Regions from separate parts of the Acidicapsa ligni genome, predicted to be linked through region 2. Evidence: riboswitches for the same ligand, from Rfam matches in the RefSeq annotation. Region 2 holds a riboswitch; the other holds the start of a gene.
The links. A riboswitch is a leader RNA that binds a small molecule or an ion and turns the genes downstream of it on or off. The one in region 2 is predicted to bind fluoride.
Positions count from the first base shown of each region.

Region 1: another riboswitch for fluoride. It lies ahead of OHL19_RS04335 (voltage-gated chloride channel family protein); the one in region 2 lies ahead of OHL19_RS06040 (respiratory chain complex I subunit 1 family protein).

Region 1 covers NZ_JAGSYG010000001.1:1,100,911-1,107,876, reverse strand. The annotation lists gene OHL19_RS04360 (hypothetical protein) at 1-353, shown strand, start outside; gene OHL19_RS04355 (radical SAM protein) at 646-2,739, opposite strand; gene OHL19_RS04350 (hypothetical protein) at 3,135-4,085, opposite strand; gene OHL19_RS04345 (hypothetical protein) at 4,262-4,450, opposite strand; gene OHL19_RS04340 (septal ring lytic transglycosylase RlpA family protein) at 4,513-5,328, shown strand; fluoride riboswitch at 5,395-5,465, shown strand; gene OHL19_RS04335 (voltage-gated chloride channel family protein) at 5,478-6,818, shown strand; gene OHL19_RS04330 (metallopeptidase TldD-related protein) at 6,874-6,966, opposite strand, start outside.
Region 2 covers NZ_JAGSYG010000001.1:1,470,353-1,477,318, forward strand. The annotation lists gene OHL19_RS06020 (dynamin family protein) at 1-226, opposite strand, end outside; gene OHL19_RS06025 (DUF3830 family protein) at 617-1,093, shown strand; gene OHL19_RS06030 (dynamin family protein) at 1,129-2,838, opposite strand; gene eno (phosphopyruvate hydratase) at 2,901-4,232, opposite strand; fluoride riboswitch at 4,415-4,492, opposite strand; fluoride riboswitch at 4,676-4,737, shown strand; gene OHL19_RS06040 (respiratory chain complex I subunit 1 family protein) at 4,854-5,801, shown strand; gene OHL19_RS06045 (hypothetical protein) at 5,813-6,493, shown strand; gene OHL19_RS06050 (proton-conducting transporter transmembrane domain-containing protein) at 6,499-6,966, shown strand, end outside.

The DNA of each region.
Region 1 (6,966 bases), 370 kb from region 2:
AAGCAGTGCGAGGCATCGGGTTTGTAGGGCTCGGAAACGGATCACCGGCTTTCACGATGACCACCGGATGGGGCAACACGATTCCTCGCTCAGGACGCCATTTCAGTTTCCCCTTTGAGATCGGCGCTGCATTTACAAAAACTCCCACCTTCTCGCTGGCCCTGAACGGGTATGTATGCGATGCGCAGGGCCAAAACTGCGTAAATGTAGCCACCGACCCCACAGCCCAGGCCGATCTGGCCGTTCAGGTGAAGAAATACCAGGACGACGTAAATCTGCTCCGCTTCTATCCAATCGTTTCATTTGGCGTGGCATACAGCTTTGGAACCAGGCCAAGCGGCTGGACCAAGTAAGAGTTTCTCCTTCGCAAAAAGAAAGGCCGCTCCGGTGAGAGCGGCCTTTCTTTTTGCAGAATTGTCATCTCTTCCCCTTAGAAATTGCCGGTGCCATTGCCTTTCCTCTTAGCCCTGGCCGTTGCAATTGCAGTTTGCAGTTGCAGTTCTGGCTGTCATTCCCGAAGGGAATCTGCTTCTCCACTCCAAACTGACCCACGACAAAAACCTTCGATACCCAGACATTAAAACAGTCACCAGACGCAAAAAGGCCGTCCTCAACGGACGGCCTTTTTGCGTGAAGCGGCTGGAACTAGTCGCCTGCGACTGGCTCTTCGCTGCGGGTTGCGACAGGCTTCGCGGGAGCGATAGCGTCGAGACGGATCAGGCCTTCGATTGGCTTTTCACCGAGAACATGCTCGCGATAGAGCTTGGCCATACGAGCGCTTTCGGCGTCGGCCTTGATCTTTTCGTCGCGGGCGCGAATCTTCTCTTCGCGGGAGTTCTTGGCAATGCCGAGATCGTCCAGCGTGTGATTAGCTTCAGAGTTGACGTGCTCCATGTTCAGTTGGAGCTTGTGACCCGGCTCAGCCATGCCGACCTTTTTACCACCGGCGAAGATTTCATGACGACCGTGCTCCTCGTACCACTTGGTGAGGGTAGCAGTCATGTGCATCTTCTCGATGATGTTGCGCCAGCCTACGCCGGTGTTGTAAGCGCAGAAGCTGATTTCGCCTTCCTGCGTGGCGTAAGGAATGATGCACTGCTCAGTACGGCGGAAGTCGTAGTTGAACAGATCCTGGAACCACATACCGGCGATAAAGAGGAAGTTCCAACGATCGGCGCGGCGCTTTTCGATGTCCGCCAGGGTACGGTCGCCCTTGACGCTGCCGTAATCCTTACCGGTGGCGCCGAAGCTCTTGTCCATCTTCTTCATCATGGAGCTGATCGTGAAGTGGGTAGGAGCCTTGAACGGATCGTAGTTCCGAAGCAGAGCAAGCGTGATACCGAAGATGGAGAGGAACTTGCCGCGAGCGGCATCGTTCACCTTGGCTACATCCTTGGCAAGACGATCTGCATTCAGGAAAGCGGTTACGGGAACAGCTTCCTTGGTTTCTTTATCAATCATCAGCGCCATGCCGATACCGCAGTTCGGGTGGCATCCGCAGGAGAGCTGGCCCCAGTCGTTGTTGGGTCCGTGAACGTTATCGGCCCAGTCAGAGAAGGTGCTCATGAAGCTGATAGGGAACCAGTCGCGCGTCGGTTCGCCGAGGCCGGTCTGATTCTTGACGTCGTGCGCGAGATGGCTGAGCGTGTAACGCTGCGCCAGGCGGCGATCGTCGCTGATGTCCTCATCGCGGCCAGTGAAAGAAACCGGCTGGAAGCTGAGGAAGCTGATGGTCTTGGGGTTGTCGAGCGCAAACTCAACGATGCGGCCGACCTGCTCATTGTTGATGCCGTTGATGATGGTCGTGACGGGCACGATATCCACACCGGCTTCATGCAGATTGGCAATGGCCTGCAGCTTGACGTCAAACAGGTTGCCGACCTTGCGGTGCGAGTTGGCAGCGTTGCCGATGCCGTCGAACTGCAGGTAGACATAGCGAAGTCCGGCTTCAGCAGCAGCGCGGCAAAGCTCTTTGCTCTTGGCGAACTCGATGCCGTTCGAAGCAGCCTGAACGCTGTTGTAACCAACCTTGCGGGAGTAAGCGACAGCATCGAGGAAGTAAGGCGACAGGGTCGGCTCACCGCCCGAGAACTGCACGCTCATCTGACGACGCGGCTTGATGGTGATCGCGTTGTCGAGCATGGTCTTGATTTCATCCCAGGTGAGTTCGTGAACGAAGCCGACCTGGTTTGCATCCATGAAGCAGGGATCGCACATCATGTTGCAGCGATTGGTGAGATCGATGGTGAGAACCGAACCGCGGCCGTGGGTAACGGTGGACGTGCCGTGATTGTGCAGCTTCTCATCATTGTGAGCGCGGATGTCGCGGCCCGGGAAGGTCTCTTCAAGATGCCGGAAGAAGGCCGTGTCGTGAGACATCAGATCTTCAAAGTGACCATGCTTGGGGCAATCCTTGACCATATAGATGGAGCCATCGCGCTCGATGATCTGAGCCTTGATTTCGCCAACCTTCTCATTGAGAAGAACTTCGTGCGGAAGCTTGCCGTCGAGAATCTGCTGGCGAATCTCCGGTACGCACTTCGGGCAGAGCGAATCGGTCGAACGAGGCCATCCGAGGGGAGGCTTCTCTTTCTGCCAGCTCTTGAGCAGAGGCTTGTCGCTCCACTTGGGGGTAATGGACGCATTCGGGTTGATGCTGTTGAGGCGCTCGAACACTGCCCACGCACCCTTAGCTGCGTAGACGACGGCTTTCTCTGCGTATTTACTCGCTTTTGACATCGGCGCTGGAATCTCCTTAAAGGTGTGGTCGCGGACAGTAAAAACCCGTCCGGTGCGGCCTCTGTCCAACTTGATTGCAGGATCGGAGGCTATTGACTCATAAGTAGGTTAATCGGTAAGGCGGGTCAATTCAAAGTCCACGCAGTGAATGGCGAAATCTGCGTCTGAACGGCGACAAGCGGGCGCGGAGCGGGAGGGTCTAAAACATGGGCTAACAATTTCTTTCCGCGCGGGAAATGACGGCGAGCGAAAGACCCCGCCATCCCCTGGAGCATTTCTCCTATTGCAATGTACCAGCCGGCACTTGCAAAGTGCCGGCTTTTCTTGATGAAAAGCCGCGCAGGCAGACGCTGCGCAGAATATACCGCGCAGAATATGCCGTTAGGAGAAATGACCTAGTCAGAATTGTTCTTCAGAGCCACCTGATTAACGATGCGCTGCACAACAACCACCTGCACATGGATATGGCTGGCAATGTCCGGGAGAAATTCGCTGATCAGGTTCGAGATCGGTGCCGTGGCCAGTCCAATGAAGTAGCGCTGGGTCGTAGCACTTCCGTTGGTCTGGCGGCCCGGCACATAGAGATTGGCGATCTGATCGTCGATGGCGTAGCCCACCAGGTTCGCGTAGTTCAGCATGCCTTTTTCATTGTCGCCCTGGGTCCAGACCACCTGCGCAACCGTGTGGAAGATGCGGCGCTGATAGGACGCAGTAGGCATGCGGTGATAATGCGGGTCCTGGTGCATGATGGACGGAATCAGGAAGGTATTGAAAAATTCCCCGGTCAGATCCTCTGTGTAGCTGACGCCCACGTATCGTCCAAAACCCGGCATACCCGGGCCATAGGCAGAGTGCGAATCCGCGCCAACCGAGATGGCCGCCTCGCCAAGAATCGTGACAGCGTTGAACGGGTCGACGAAGTTCCGCAGCGCCAGCCAGCCTTTTTCCTTTGGCGTAAGTGGCTTCACCTGGGGCCCATTCACAAAGCTCTTGTACCAATCCATATTCGGCCACGGACAAGGCATGAAGCGGCACTCTTTTTTCGTGTGCGCATTCGCCGGTTTTGGCTCATCCGGCAGATTGCCGGATGCATTGGAAGATGTATTGGAGGGTGCAGCCTGCTGCTCGTCCGTAACCAGTAGCGGAGCAGGCTCTCGGGCAGCGGATGCCTCATACAGCGACACAAGTTCGGCAGGCTCAGGCGTGGAAAAATGCGCCTCCTGCGCCATCGTCGGAGCTGCAAAACTGAATACGAGGCAACCGAAAAGGACCACAGAGATTCCTGTGGGAGCGGTGGAGAAAAACATTTCGTTGAGTTTGATGGGCTTCACTGGAATCATTTTCATCTTGCTTCACCTTTCGATGTAAAAAAAGTGAAAAAGGTAGCCCGCTCCGGAAATCCCCGCGCAGGAGTAATGTTTACGGCACCCCGCAAGCCCGATTCGCCGCCAAACCCATTGACTAGAGCGCACGCGATGCCCAGACTTAAAGCGAGGTCGCATCGTATATGCAGGATTATGCTTCATCTCGAAATCCGTACGGAAGCGGGTTTGGCCAGCGTGTCGAAGAGGCCGTCGATGACGTTGCCTACGAACTTCGCAGCGCAGTAGCCTACGTTGACCGAGTCGTGGTTCCACAGGTAAGGCGAGAGTCGAGCGGCGCTCTGCGATTGCTGGCGGGGCACTTGGAGAAGCTGGCCAACACTCTGCATCCATACACGCCTAAATCAGATGCCCCGAGTTCGAGTACAAGTACGAGCGAAGGGTCCGCGCGTTGAGTGCCCGGCAATATGCCGTGGCAGAGATGCTGCCGCAGCGTGAAACAAGGCGCAGATCCGCGCTGCTGGGCGCTGCCTCACTCATGATCACCGGACTCATGATGGCCGGGCTCGCAGGCTGCCACCATCATCAATACGCTCCCATAGCAAACGCCCCCGCGCCCCCACCGATTCAGTCCCGGCAACCGTCTTACAGGCCAGCGCCCGCACCTCCTCCACCGAGCGTAGTTACGGCCGATGACGAGCAATACGTGGCGAGTCACAAGCCAATCTATTCCGAAGAAGGCGTAGCGAGCTGGTACGGACCGCCCTACCATAATCGGGTTGGTGCCAATGGCAAGGTATTCGATCAAAACGTAATGACCGCGGCGCATCGCACACTGCCCATGGGCTCGCTGATTACCGTGACCAACGAGAAGACAGGCCAGTCGGCGACAATGCGCGTGACGGATCGCGGCCCCTTTGTACAGGGGCGCACACTCGACCTTTCCATGGCATCGGCAAAGGCCACAGGCGTATATCGCGCAGGTCTCGCAACGGTGCGTGTGGATGTGTATGAAGCCCCCCGATCAATCGACGTAGGCGGCCGCTGGTGCGTACAGATTGGCGCGTTTGAGCACGAGGGCAAAGCTGTGAAGCTGCATGAGCAACTGGAGCGCGAGTACAACACGGCACAGGTAATCGATTTTTCCGGACCAACTGGATACTGGGTGAGAATTCGTCCTGCTGGTGATAACCGAGAGTCGGCAGAGATGCTGGCCAAGCGAATCAGGCCAGTCGAAGGCGATGCCTACCTGGTACGGCTGGACTGATCTCGCCGATAGCTCAACCGCAGGATTTGTTTGACCCGATCGAAGACGCTTGGTACTCTACGGGTACATTCTCAGGGTGATGGAGTTCGCCCCGAACCGCTGCGCAACCCGCGCATGCTGATGACTCCTACGATTCTGTAGGAGGATACTTGCCCAAAATCTTTGCTCGTCTCGCACCGCTCGCAAACGCCGGTCCCATGCGTTTAGAACAAGTGCGCGTATTCCTCAGCCTTGTCCGCTGGCTATTGATTGCCGCGGCGGTAGGAGTGCTCGCCGGATCAGCTTCAGCACTGCTGTTGGTCTCACTGGCATGGGCGACAGATGTGCGTGAAAGCCACAAGTGGATGATCGCTCTCTTGCCCGTTGCAGGGCTCGCCGTCGGTCTGCTCTACCACTACTTCGGCAAGTCCGTTGAGCGCGGAAACAATCTCATCATCGACGAGATTCACGACCCGAAAGCTACCCTGCAACTGCGCATGACACCGCTGATTTTGCTGGGTACGGTGATCACGCATCTCTTTGGCGGATCGGCCGGACGCGAAGGCACCGCGCTCCAGACAGGCGCTTCGCTGGCGGACCAGTTGACGCGGCCTCTCGGGCTAAACGCGCGGGACCGGCGCATTCTACTAATGGCTGGCCTGAGCGGCGGATTCGGTTCCGTGTTTGGAGTGCCGATGGCAGGCGCAATCTTCGGCATTGAAGTGCTGGCCATCGGCAGCGTCGGCTACAGCGCCCTCTTCCCCTGCCTTGTAGCCTCGTTCGTAGGGGATTACGCGACCCATGCCTGGGGCGTTCAACATACCGCTTATCGAGTAACAGAAATCCCCGCCATGAACTGGATTGGCTTCCTCGCAGCGATTGCTGCCGGCATAGCTTTTGGACTCGTGGGCATGCTGTTTGCACGATTGACGCACACCATCACAAAGTGGAGCAAGCAGACAATCCGCTGGGAGCCAATGCGGCCTTTTGTAGGCGGCGCGATTGTCGCGGCAGCCGTGTTTTCGATAGGAACGACAAAATACATCGGACTCGGTATTCCGATGATTGTGGATTCGTTTTCGCAACATCTGCCCGCATATGATTTTGCAGCGAAGCTCCTGTTTACCGCAGTAACACTGGGCTTTGGCTTCAAGGGCGGCGAAGTCACACCACTGTTTTTTATCGGCGCGACCCTGGGGAATGCGCTTGCGTGGATATTGCCGCTGCCACCCGGTCTGCTTGCAGGAATGGGTTTCGTGGCAGTATTTGCCGGTGCAGCAAATACCCCGATTGCCTCTTCACTCATGGCGATTGAGTTATTCGGTGTTGAAGCAGGGAGTTATGCGGTGATTGCATGCGTAGCAAGCTATCTTTTTTCAGGGCACGCTGGCATTTATTCAGCGCAGCGGCTGGGCCACAGCAAACACGGCTGGAGGCACGGCGTGGATAGCCTTTCAACATCTGAATTAGACAAGATACGTGCCGAAGCAACGCCGCCTAACTCTGATTAATCTAAGTAATCAGTTATGCCAGGCTGCAAAAACAGCCTGGCATAATCAAAGCTCTTTAGCTCGGTGGCGGATAGAACGGCAGCTTGTCATTCTTCTCATTGGCCCGGCGAACAGTTACATCGTCAAAAAGCAAAGCCGGTGCGAGAAC
Region 2 (6,966 bases):
TCACCCTGATCTGAGCGGGGCTCAGGTCCACAACATACCTGGGAAAGGGGGACTTTGAGCTTGCCGATTGAAGGATCTCTTCGACGCCCTCTAATAAATCGTCGATGTGCTGACAGCTAACGCGGAGGTACAGCTTCTGTGAGCTGTTCATTGTTCCCGCCGCCTCCGTGCTCGGAGGCGAAGTATCTTCTGGATCTGATTGCGGATTAGTACCGAATTCCGTCATGTCATTCTCCGCCAAATTCCGTCCACACGCTCAATTATTCCTCCAGCCGCGACTTCGCGCCGGAGGATAAGAAGCGTTCGATTGTGAAGGGATCTTGCTGGGGCGAAGAACATCCTCAGCAGGGGATCCCTGCGAGGAGTCATCATCTGCTCCCCGGAGGGAGCAGCAGTTAAGAAAGGGTGAACTCCTTCACCCGCTAACCATCTGCAACTACTTGATATTGAGATGCCCGTCTTTGTCAAGAGGGTTCCTCGCTGGGGCAGTTTCTGGTCGAGCGACCGGATCGAAGATTGCGATGTCCAATCCGACGTGATAAACCTCCGCATGGCAATCAGATACTCGAAACTGCGTTTTGGGGTAGCGATTTGGCTGAATTTCTCGGAGGAGTGAATGCAAGGCCCGACCACCCACAAATCCATCGTCGTCACGGAAAGCGTCCAGACTGGCAACCCGAACCGCCTCTCGATCCAGATCGGCGGGCGTACCTTTGTCGCGAAATTCGAAGATCAGGACGCCCCCAAAACCTGTGAGTTGTTTCGCCGGATGCTTCCCTTGCATAGTTCGCTGGTGCATTGCCGCTGGAGTGGCGAATCCATGTGGGTGCCGTACGACCCGCCATCGATCCCTGTCGCCTACGAAAATCAAACCAGCTATCCGCATCCTGGCCAGATTCTCCTCTACGCTCAGGAGATGAGCGAGCCGGAGATTCTGATCCCATATGGGGCCTGCCGCTTTTCGAGTAAGGTTGGACAACTCGCCGGCAATCATTTCCTGACGGTGATCGAGGGAGCCGAACACTTACGAGAGGTGGGACGATCGATTCTTTGGAGCGGCGCTCAGGAGATCCGCTTCGAATTGATGGATTAGGCCGTCCTGTGAGCGTGGAGTGATGCCAAACCGATTCAAATGATGGTTTCGACGACCCATGGAGAGGTCACACTACGATGACCTGCGAGCAAAACCATTGCTAACATGGCCGCCTGACGCTCTTCCGCACTGGTCAAGTAGCGCCGCAGCCCCTCAAATTTGATTGCAAATCTCTGGAGGTCTTCGGCAGTTCGTTCCAATAGACTGGCCTGCGATTGCACCAGCCTGCGCGCAGGCACTTCATCACCCAAGGATTTAACCACCATAGACAGGTGATACAAGCAAGAAACTGGCAAATGCTTTTCGTCCGTCTCCTTCCACTGCCGGATCATCTTGACGATCTCTTCGACGGCGCCTGCCTCTGTAGCGGTTCGTTGTTCACACATCGGACATGAGGTCTTAGTCGGAAGTAGTTTTTGGATGGCCTGATGCATTGCCTCGGTGTCCGCCGACGTTTTGGCCGCGCGTTGAAGTTCCTTTGCGATTCGGTGCGTGATGGTTGGATACGCTTCGCAGACACCTTGCGGAGACGCTATGGTCTCGTACTGCCACGTGTGCAATTGGCAAAAGCCGCCTCTTTCGGCGTGATCGCGCTGCACCTCTGGATCAATGGTGAGGTCATATTGATAATGGCTCAGAAACTTAAAACCGGCCTTCAGGATGATGCCGCAGATAGTACAGCCAGTACTCTTATCCACCTGCAACAGCGGGAACTCAAGGATACTTTCCTCTCCCGGCTCAGGAGCAAATCCCCCCTCTTGGACGGCAGTTCCAAACATCGCATCTCGCAATGCTCGGAGTCGCTTGACCAATGTCTTCAGAACTTCTGTGCTCTCGGATCCAGTATCGGCGCCTATTCTTCGTACAAGCAGCGCTAAAGTCCGCTCGTACATATTTTTTAAGAATGACTGCGCTCGTTCCTCAGTCAAAAAACGATGGAGTTCCTCCTCGAGCCCCGGCAACCCGCTCTTGTCGAGCAGTTCCGCCTGTTTCGCCATCTTTGCATCCAGCGCCTGTCGTGCCGACACCGAGAACACCGGGGGCATCTCACGGAAGGAATAGCTCTTTAGTCGCTCTTGTACAAACTGAACGGCCTCCGCGCGCTCTTCGACGTTTACGGTGTCCTGCTTGTTGACCACGACGTAGATTTTCTTGTCGGTGTTCTTGATTCGTTGAAGGATGCGGTCTTCGTCATCTGTCAACGGGCTCTCGAAACTCGTCACGAGGACGAAGGCATCTGCCTCTGGCAGGAATCTCTCTGTTGTTAGCGTGTTCTCAACGATGGGGGATCCTAACCCAGGAGTATCCACGAAGAAGAAGCCTCGGCGCAGGATCTCAACAGGCAACTCGATCTCGGCATAGGCGAGATTCTTCTCATTTCCCGGATTGCCCTTCTGTGTCACGTACGCGGGCAACTCAGAGAGAGGAATCTCTCGGCGCATACCGCTGTTGTTGAAGTTAAGTACAGCCTGTTTTCGGGTCCCATATCGAACCGTCGTAATCACGGATGTCAAAGGAACGATCCCTGTCGGAAGATGTTCGCCCCCCAGGATGGCATTCATGAGGGTCGATTTTCCTCGGCTGAACCTGCCCACGACGAGCAGATTGAATTTATCTTCGGCCAATCGGGCTTGGAGAGAGACACATTCCGATCGAAGAGGCTCGTCCTTTGTATCGAGAGCCCGAGCACTTCTAAGAATATCGGCGAAGCCAAACTTCCATTGCTCGTATTGCTTCAGATCCATTGATACTCCCCATCTTTTGGCCCAAGCGTGTCATCGTCTCAAAGAAGGTAAAGCCGCCTCCTCTATTGCCGCGAGGCCGTTTCCAGTGTCTGCGGTTCTTTACCTTCTTTCCACCGTTTGTAGACGTGCCTTCCCGCATAGCTTGCCTGGTTGCCCAGCTCGTGTTCGATTTCAAGAAGCCGGTTGTACTTGGCAATACGTTCACCCCGGCTGGCGGAACCGGCCTTAATCTGGCCCACGCCCGTCGCTACGGCAAGATCAGCAATGCTCGTATCATCGGTCTCGCCGGAACGGTGGGAGATGACCGCGGTGTATCCATGTTCGCGAGCCATGGCGATGCAATCCAAGGTTTCAGTCACCGTGCCGATCTGATTCAATTTGATCAAGATAGAGTTTGCGATGCCAGACTCAATTCCACGAAGAAAGAGCTCTGGATTGGTTACAAAGTTATCGTCCCCGACGAGCTGAATCTTGTCGCCCAATTCATTGGTCAGCTGTTGCCAACCGCTTCGATCATCCTCAGCAAGGCCATCTTCGAGGGACCAGATTTGGGGGTACTGACTTAGCCAATGTTTCCAGAGCGCGATCATCTCCTCTGAGGTTTTTGTGCTGCAGTCAGACTTGCGAAAGACGTACCCCGTCTCTTCATAGAACTCGCTCGCAGCCGGATCGAGCATTAGCGCAATGTCCTCGCCCGGCTTATATCCAGCTTTGAGAATGGCCTCAAGAATTAGTTCAATCGGCTCTTCGTTAGACTTGAGTTCCGGAGCGAATCCGCCTTCGTCGCCCACAGCGGTGTTATAGCCCTTATTTTGCAGTACAGCTTTAAGAACGTGAAAGGTCTCAACGGCACTTCTTAAGCCATCTCGAAATGATGGTGCGCCGACTGGAGCGATCATGAACTCCTGAAAATCGACGCTATTGTCCGCATGTCTCCCACCATTCAGTACGTTTAGCATCGGGACTGGCAATAGGTGGCCATGCTCGGTCGCAAGATCCAGGTAGAGCGGGAGGCCACGGTACGCCGCTCCGGCGCGGGCAACGGCGAGGGAAACGCCCAGGATCGCGTTCGCTCCAAGCCGGGACTTATTGGGGGTGCCATCCAACGCCCGGAGTTCATCGTCAAGTTCGCGTTGATTGCCTGCATACATCCCCCGCACCTTAGCTGCGATCTCGCCTTCGACATTCGCGCAGGCAACCAGAACACCCTTCCCCCCGTAACGAGACTTGTCACCGTCGCGCAACTCTACGGCCTCACGCTTTCCGGTGGAAGCGCCAGACGGTACCTTGGCAGTCCCGGTCGTCCCACTCGATAGCGTTGCCGTTACAGACAGAGTTGGGTTGCCGCGTGAGTCCAGAATCTCGAGGGCTGACAGTTTGGTTATTTCCGACATTTCCATCACCTTTTCCAACCGGGCCATCTTCCGGTTTACAAGAAAGTCAGATTGGGAATTGCCCAATCTGCGCACATCCACGCCACCACATGCAGAGCGACCGGTCAAAGACGGAGGCCTGCAGGTTCCACGCTTTAGATTTTCTTGGGGATCGCGCCGTAGACATGACTCCGCGACAGGATCCCCTGCCAGGAGTCATCATCTGTTCCACCTATTGGCAAAACAGCGGTTATAAGGTGAACTCCTTCACCGCTACACACACCATAACCTAAAGGTCACGGTGAGGCTTGTCAACCAGACCGTCTGATGGAGCGCACCGGATCATGCGTTCTTTCGCGGAATATTTCGCATCTCAAGGAGCGCAAGGTCACGCAGGCCGGGATGATGCTAAGTCGTTTCTTCACTTGACAGAGCGATCCGAGGCTGCGAGATTTGAAAGACACAATTCGCTCGGTGATGAGGTCCACCTTTAACCGCCCCTTGGGCTGATGACTCCTACCCCCCTAGGAGTCGTACGATGAAAAAAGGTCTGGCCCTTCAACTCGATCGACCTCAGAGAACACACAGTCCTCCCTCGCTTGATGCTCTCGTCGGCCCTTATCTCCGGCCGGGGAGGTCCACGTGATCCTTCCCAATCTGATCCTCCAGATCGGACAGGTCCTCTGCGTTCTTCTGCTCGCCCCGCTCCTGCAAGGATTCATCCTGAAGGCCGAGGAACGGGTACAGCGGAGCTCTGGACCCAGCATTTTCCAACCCTACCGCGATCTGTGGAAGTTATTCCATAAACAGACCGTTGCGCCAGAGTCTGCGTCGTGGATTTATTTTGTCGCTCCGATCATTGCATTTACCGCAATGCTGATCGTCCCGATCTTGATTCCAGTGCTCACGGACCGCCCGCTGCCGCTATCCGATATGGGAGACATGCTCGGCGGCGGCATGGTTCTGACGCTCGGTTCGTTCATCGTGATCCTGGCCGGGTTGGACACGGGAAATGTTTACGGTGGAATTGGGTCCAGCCGAGCAGTGATGTTGACCATTCTTGCCGAGCCGACCCTGATTCTGGTCCTGGTCGGCATTAGCCTACTCGCCAAAGCGATGCTGCCGTTCGTCGTGAACCATCTGTTGCTGTCCAGCCCCTCTCTTTATTGGAATCCTGCGCATCTCTTTCTGATCCTCGCGTTCTTCGCACTGTTGCTGGTCGAAACGGACCGGCTGCCCATCCATTCGAGTACGCATCTCGAGATCTACATGATCGATGAGGCGCGGATTCTCGAATACTCGGGTCCCCTACTTGGTTTGCTCAAGTGGTCATCCATGATGAAGCAGTTCATCCTGTACACCATCTTCTGCAACGTTTTCCTGCTTCCGTGGGGTATGTCACAACTCGGGACGGCGCTCGGTGAACTCGGTTCCGTAATCGCCATATTGCTCAAATTCCTTTTGGTAGCTCTGACCGTCGTTGTGGTGGAGACCGTGCAGTCCCGTCTCCGCTTCTACCGTTATCAGGAACCCTTGGCCGCGGGATTCCTTTTCGCGGTACTAGCCATTGTTTCGAGCCAGATGCTGTAGAGGAAAATACGATGTTCCTGGCACACGTCAATCCGCTTCAGGCTTCGATCTTCAGCTCGCTGGCGATCTTAAGCCTCCTGCTGACCTTCGTCATGCTGGGATCCCACTGGCTGCGCAACTATGTCTACGCGTTCGCGGTGCAATCGTGGCTGATCGCCGCGCTCTCTGCATCGGTGGGCTACTTTGCGGGATATTCCGAACTGTATGTCATTGCGGGGCTGACGGCGCTATTTCGTGGGCTGATCCTGCCGTACCTCCTGATGCGCATTATCGGCAGACTGAATGTGAAACGCGAACTGCATGCGGTTCTGCAACCGAGTTCCAGCCTTGTGGTCGGTGCTTTTTTGGTCATGTTCGCGTTCGTCATCTCCAACCACATGAACCGGCAACCGCCCCCAGCAGCCCATGTGGTGATCCTGGCTCTCACGATCATGCTCTCGATGAAGTTCCTGGGCTTCCTCATGCTATCGGTCCGGGACGAAGCGGTCAGCCAGATCCTCGGCCTGCTAGTACTAGAAAATGGCATCTTTCTAGGTTCGCAGATCCTTGTTCCCGGGATGCCACTGTTGATCGAGATAGTGATCCTGTTTGACCTGCTCATCGTTGTGGCGTGCTTTGGGATGCTCGTTCGCTTCCTGGTGGTGCACGCCGGCACCACCAGCAGCCGTGAACTCAATCGGCTGGTAGGTTGATGCCCATGACACAACGCTTATTGATCGTCCTATTTGCCGCGCCGTTTGCAGCCATCGTTCTTTCGTTGGCGCTACGCCGGTCGCGGGTCGCGGAATACGCCACGGTCGCGGCGGCAATCGTGGACCTGCTTGTCAGTGGGCCTTTGCTCCTTCGAGCATTGCAAGGCGATGCTCTCTTTGCACATGGATACCTTCGGGTGGACACGCTCGCCGCCTGGGTAATCGTCTGCATCTCGATTGTGTATACGCTTTCGTCCATCTATGCCGTCGGCTACATGCGACTCCTCAATGAAGAGCCGCGCCTTCCAGTGTTCTACGCTTTGTTTTCGGGCTTTGCCGCTACGATGCTGGCTGCGTGTGTCATGAACAATGTCGGCGTCTTCTGGATCGCCATCGAGCTGACGACGCTCATCAGTACATTCCTGGTTGGATTCGAGCGCGAGGCCGAGAGTACCGAAGCCGCCTGGAAGTAC